Regions from separate parts of the Veillonella sp. 6_1_27 genome, predicted to be linked through region 1. Evidence: riboswitches for the same ligand, from Rfam matches in the RefSeq annotation. Region 1 holds a riboswitch; the other holds the start of a gene.
The links. A riboswitch is a leader RNA that binds a small molecule or an ion and turns the genes downstream of it on or off. The one in region 1 is predicted to bind thiamine pyrophosphate.
Positions count from the first base shown of each region.

Region 2: another riboswitch for thiamine pyrophosphate. It lies ahead of thiC (phosphomethylpyrimidine synthase ThiC); the one in region 1 lies ahead of cytX (putative hydroxymethylpyrimidine transporter CytX).

Region 1 covers NZ_GG770217.1:164,871-168,297, forward strand. Annotated here, with positions in the region: gene thiD (bifunctional hydroxymethylpyrimidine kinase/phosphomethylpyrimidine kinase) at 1-785, opposite strand, end outside; gene thiW (energy coupling factor transporter S component ThiW) at 785-1,264, opposite strand; TPP riboswitch at 1,328-1,422, opposite strand; TPP riboswitch at 1,504-1,609, shown strand; gene cytX (putative hydroxymethylpyrimidine transporter CytX) at 1,662-2,858, shown strand; gene HMPREF0874_RS07825 (ATP-binding cassette domain-containing protein) at 2,981-3,427, opposite strand, start outside.
Region 2 covers NZ_GG770217.1:23,191-26,617, forward strand. Annotated here, with positions in the region: gene HMPREF0874_RS07125 (thiamine phosphate synthase) at 1-253, opposite strand, end outside; gene thiS (sulfur carrier protein ThiS) at 258-455, opposite strand; gene thiC (phosphomethylpyrimidine synthase ThiC) at 479-1,783, opposite strand; TPP riboswitch at 1,862-1,969, opposite strand; gene HMPREF0874_RS07140 (ATP-dependent Clp protease ATP-binding subunit) at 2,047-3,427, opposite strand, start outside.

The DNA of each region.
Region 1 (3,427 bases):
AAACCATAAGCCATATGATTAACAGGTCCACAGCCATGACCAAGTGCAGGGTTATGTTTAATAGCTAGAGCGATATAGTCCTTTGCAATACCAATAGCATCCATTACATCACGTCCTTTAGCGAGCTCTGCCGTAATAACTGCTGAGAAGGTACAGCCCGTACCGTGAGTATGAACAGTATCATATTTAGGACTCGTCCACGTACGCACATCTCCATCTTTGGTGAAAGCATAATCCGTAGCATCATCTCCAATATGGCCGCCTTTTATAATAACCACTCGAGGTCCTAATTCATGTAAAATACGCTTAGCTGCTATTGTGATGTCACTTTCACAAGAGATAGACATGTCTGCTAACACCTCTGCCTCGCTACGATTAGGTGTAATGACTGTGGCGACCGGAATGAGTTTAGATTTTAAGAAATCGACGGCCTCATCCGATACAAGTCGATCACCGCTAGTGGCAATCATAACTGGATCCATCACATAAGGGATGTTCTTACTCACATACGGATAGATGAGATCCATCATCTCTGGTAAAGCAATCATGCCTGTCTTAACGGCTTGAGGAAGAATATCTGAATATACATCGTGTAACTGTTTTTCTATGCTTTCTAGCGATAAGTGTTCTACGTGGTGAACCCCTGTTGTATTTTGGGCTACTACGGAGGTAACCACTGCCATACCATATACATGGCGGCTTTGGAATGATTTTAGATCGGCCATAATGCCAGCGCCACCACTAGGGTCAGTACCGGCAATTGTCAATGCAGTATGTAATTTCATTATGCCTCCTTGTGTAGCAGATTACGTCGAGATAAGATTTGTAATACCACGAAACCAATACAGGCGCCTCCAATAGAACTCATGGAGAAGGATGTAATCAAGGTCAACAAGGCCAATGGTTTGCCTAATAGGAAATGAGCAATCGGATAGCTCACAAGAGCACCAATAATCCCTGTACCGATGATTTCTCCTAGAGCCGCCGCCCATATGGCATTGTACTTCTTATATAGATACGCAGATAACCAAGCGCCAATCATACTGCCTGGAAAGGCTAAGGGAGAACCTAGCGCTAGTACATTACGTAAACAAGAGGTACTAAAGGCTGCGCCTACAGAGAATCTCGCCCCAACTATAACGGCTAAGATCACATTTATCATATGTTGAAATGGAAAAATTCGGGCCGGGCCAATGGGAATCGACGTAGTTGATAAGACGACACCTAAGGCTACACATATACTAGCAATAATCAGTTTTTTCATAATACCTCCAACTAAATAAAAATGAGACCACCTCAAATGGAATGGTCTCGTAATAATTTAGTATTATGTTTCACTCCACTTCCCTACGCCAGTATTATCTGGATCAGGTCTAGGGTTTTGAATGGTCAATCTCAGCAAAAGCACCCCTAGTGGCAATATATATTTATACTCTAGTTATAACATCATTATACAATCTATGCAACAAAAGAATTGACGGTTCCCGCACCACCTCGTATAATGAAACCATAATGGGGTGCTCACAAGAGTGGGCTGAGAGTAAGCTAATGCTTTAACCCATAACCTGATTTGGATAATGCCAACGTAGGGAACATAGAGGATTAATAGCCGAGTTCCTGTGAGCTCGGCTTTTTCTATGACTTCCTGGCAAGGAGGACGTATGAAAGATACACACATTACACAATCACAGTTTGCCATGATATGGTTTGGTGCCGCCCTATCTATAGCAGAGATCATGACCGGTACCTATCTGGCACCCTTAGGCCTCACCCAAGGACTATATGCCATCATCTTAGGCCATATCATCGGCGGTATTCTGCTCTTTGGAGCTGGCCTCATCGGTGGCCGCTTGCGGCAAGGCAGTATGAACACGACAGCCTTTAGCTTTGGCCCACTAGGGGCAAAGGGCTTTGCCTTTTTAAATATGATCCAACTCATCGGTTGGACTAGTATCATGATTTACGATGCCATGCTTGCCTTACAAGAACTGGCGCCTCTATCTCCTATGATTTGGACTATTGCTATTGGGGCGCTCGTCATTTTATGGCTCTTCATCGGTCTTCACAATACAGGCTATATTCAAGCCATCGTATCTGTTTTATTACTAGGCCTCACACTCTACATGGGAGTTCACATGATTTCTCAATGGCCTAGTGACAGTAGCCTCATGACTAACGGCAATATGAGCTTTATAGCAGCCCTTGAGCTATCAATCGCTATGCCCTTATCTTGGCTACCTCTCATCAGTGATTATACCCGTGAAAGTAACAATCCTTTCTCCGCATCACTAACAAGTGCTACCATCTACACCGTAACGAGCGTCGCCATGTACACCTTAGGTCTTAGCGCGGCGATCTTCGGCGGTGGGGACTCTATCATTACTATTATGATGAACGCAGGCCTTGGTCTTACAGGGCTCATCGTCATCATCTTCTCAACAGTAACTACGACCTTTATGGACGCTTACTCAGCTGGTGTATCTAGTACGACCATCTATAATGGAGCATCTAGCAAAGGTGTAGCTGCTATCATAACCATTGTCGGCAGCATTGCAGCTATCCTATATCCGATGGACGATATTACAGAATTCCTATATCTCATCGGATCCGTCTTTGCTCCAATGATTGCCATCTTGTTGGCAGACTATTTTGTCAATCGCCAACCAGTCAAAAGTTTGTCCGCCTATCTCCTACGAGGTCTAATCTGGGCTGTATCCGTTGGCTTATATCACTATATGTTACATAGTGAAAGTACAATAGGTGCTACGCTTCCATCCTTTGTTATGGCATTCATCGTAACCGTTATCGTAGGCTGTATAAGCAAAACAGCTAATTCAACTATAGAAAGTAAACTATAATAGAAAGAACCTCCTTCATTACTTATGAAGGAGGTTCTTTTATATTAAATAAAACTTGAGCATATTACAATAAACGTTAATATCTATATTCCTAAAGTATAACTCCTAAAAATAAACCATGGTTATTTAGAAATCACAATGAGCCCGTCTTCACAGGTCCAATGTCTATCTCCTACAGCTTCTACTTCGCTTTCATCATGGGTAACCCATACACATGGCACATCCCATTCGCGAATAATGGAAACAAGATCCTCTCGAACATGCTTACGTAAATTCCAATCTAGTGCAGATAATGGTTCATCAAGAAGCAAGATGGTTGGTTTAGAGTAAAGAGCACGCCCCAATGCAACGCGTTGCTGCTCACCGCCAGATAAGCTACCTGCTTTCGTTTTACGATATTTCTCAAGGCCTAAACGTTTTAATAAGCTATCACACATCTCTGGCGTGCCTCGTTTACTATAGGTAATATTATGTTCCACCGATAAATGTGGAAATACGATATTACCTTGTGGCATATAGCCAACCTGACGTTCTTGAGCAGGTACCCAGATTTTTTTGTCACGATCAAC
Region 2 (3,427 bases), 140 kb from region 1:
TCATGAGCTCATAAATAGTATTTTGTATATTATCCGATTCTGTTATTTCAGAAACGGCACAAATAAAATCGGGATGCACTTGCCAAACGGTATCAGCATTTGTGGTTTTAATGCCCCCAATAGCAACAATGGGAGCCTTACTAAACTGCTTTGCCCAATATATATAAGAAATGCCTACAGGATTAGCATTGGGTTTTGTTTGTGTAGAAAAAATAGGCCCTACCCCAATATTACCTATAGTAAATGTATCCAATATATCAATTACCTCCTACAAAGCTAACGATTTCTAATCTGTCAGCAGCCGTTAATTTAGTGGTTGTATATGCTTCCTTACTAAGAATCTCTCCATTAAGCTCAACTACAAAGTGTTTACCAGAATAGCCTAATTCATCAAGAATCAAATGAAGTTGCTCACCTACAACATACTTTGGCTCTCCATTAACAATCAAATCCATAATGACCTCCCATATGAAAAAGCTTATAAAATATCAATATATTCTTCTTGTAAAGCTTTATTCATACTGCGTACAGCACAAAACTTGCCACACATCGAACAGGTTTCACTATGGTCTTCCTCCGGTGCTCTACTTTCACGAATAGAACGAGCCCGTTCAGGATCAAGGGCACAAGCATATTGTGCCTTCCAATCGAGAACTTGACGTGCCTTAGCCATAGTGTCATCTATATCTCTTGCATTAGGAATACCACGAGCAATATCTGCAGCATGCGCCGCTATTTTGAAAGCCATAATTCCGTCTTTTACATCATCTGCATTTGGTAAGGCTAAATGTTCCGCTGGTGTAACGTAGCATAAGAAGGATGCACCATACATACCCGCTACAGCGCCACCAATAGCAGCCGTAATATGGTCATAGCCTGGAGCAATATCTGTGACGAGCGGTCCCAACACATAGAATGGCGCTCCATCACACAAGGACTCTTGTATCTCCATATTCATTTGTATTTGATGTAAAGGTACATGCCCAGGTCCTTCAATCATAGCTTGTACACCATATTGTTTCGCTCGTTTTGCCAATTCACCAAGCCTTACAAGCTCTTCAATTTGGCACACATCAGTGGCATCCGCCAAGCAACCTGGACGACAAGCATCACCTAAAGACAACGTAACATCATATTCTTTGCAAATCTTTAAGATTTCATCATAGTATTCGTAGAATGGATTTTCATGGCCTGTCATGCTCATCCACGCAAATACCAAACTACCTCCGCGGCTAACAATATTAAGCAACCGTTTATGATTCTTGATTTGATCTATTGTTTTTCTCGTAATACCACTGTGGATAGTAATAAAATCTACACCATCTTGAGCGTGTAATCGGATAGTGTCCAAGAAGTCTTGAGCCGTTAATTCACCTAAATCTTTTTGATGATGAATGACACTATCATAAATAGGCACCGTACCAATCATTACTGGTGATGTCTCGATTAATTTACGTCTAAAAATACGAGTATCACCATGAGTTGAAAGATCCATGATTGACTCTGCTCCAAGTCGAATAGCTCGATTAACCTTTTCAATTTCGCTATCATAATCAGTAACGTCTTTTGATGTACCTAAATTAACATTGACTTTAGTTCTAAGACGCTTACCAATCCCCTCTGGCGAAATGCTAGTATGTTGCTTGTTACAAGGAATAACAACCTTGCCTGAGGCCACTAGGGAACGTAATACCTCTTCATCCATACGTTCTTTTTCCGCGACAACTTTCATTTCCTTCGTAACTACACCAGCCACAGCCGATTCCAATTGTGTCATAAACATTTTTACATCCTCCTATATAAAAGACATATATAGTTAGGTATGCAAAAATGGGTATCGAACAAAATGATCGATACCCATATTAAGTATTAGCGTGCTTCCTACGCGGGCATGATCCCGATCAGGTATAAAGGTCAGGTGCTCGCAGCCCTTTCTCAGCCTATATAATAGGCTCCCTTGCATACTCACTATATAATTATGCTATTAATATTACTACTTTATTCAGATTTGTCAAATGATTATTCCGACACTTTTACGTCTATTATTTATTTCTCAGCCTTATCTTGGTCTTTGCTATCATCGGAATCTGCTTTTTCAGAGATTACAATATGACCATCCTTAACATCGGCAAGCAAGTGTTTAGCATCGATGTGATCCAAGTAGAAATCAGTTACATTATCGCGGATTTCAGATTCGATAACACGACGTAATGGACGAGCGCCCATAGTTTTGTCATACCCTTGTTCCATCAACAATTCTTTAGCTGCATCTGTTACATCAAGAGTGATATCTTTTTTAGCTAAAGTTTTATTCACTTGATCAAGCATCAAATCTACAATTTTTTTCAAATCTTCTTTGCTCAATTGATTGAACTCGATAACTGCGTTGAAGCGATTCAAGAACTCTGGACGGAAGAATGGAGCGATGCGTTCCATTACATCTACTTTATTTTCATCATCATTGTCATTACCATAACCAAAACCCGCATTGGATGTAGCGATGATAACGGTATTTTTAAAGTTTACTGTGTTACCTTGACCATCTGTTAAGCGACCATCGTCCAATACTTGTAAAAGTAATGTAATAACTTGAGGGTCTGCTTTTTCGATTTCATCGAATAATACGATGGAATAAGGATTACGACGTACGCGTTCAGTCAATGTGTTAGAGTTATCTTCATAACCAACATAACCAGCTGTAGCACCGATTAATTTAGATACGGCTGTGCGATCACTATATTCGGACATATCCAAGCGAATGATTGCATCTTTGTTACCAAACATATCTAGAGCTAATTGTTTAGCTAATTCTGTTTTACCAACGCCAGTAGGACCTACGAATAAGAAGCTACCGATTGGACGGTTGCCTTCGTCAAAGCCTGCACGGTTACGACGAATTGCTTTAGATACAGCTTCTACTGCTTTATCTTGACCAATTACATGAGCTTCTAAACGAGATTTCATGTCTTTCAAGCGCTCGATATCGGATGCACCCATTTGAGATACAGGGATACCTGTCATTCTTTCAACGGCTTCTGCTACATCGTTAACCTTAGCCACTACCTTTTGATTTTCTGTATGGTTATCAAGCTCTGCTTGTAACTTTTGAATACGCATTTTTTCATTAATCGCAGATTCATAGTCTTCTTTTTGAGCATATTCCTCTTGTTTTGCTTTAGCATCAGCAATATCTGCTTCCAATGTTTTAATATCTGTTACAGGATGTTGAGATGCCAAGTGAGCTGCTGTTACATCGATTAAATCAATGGCTTTATCAGGCAAGCTACGTTGTGGAATATACTGTACGGAATAATCTACAGCTGCTTTCAACACCGCATCTGGCAATTCAATATTATGATGCGCTTCGTACAATGGACGAATGCCTTGTAAGATTTTGAAAGTATCCTCTGCAGATGGCGCGTTTACC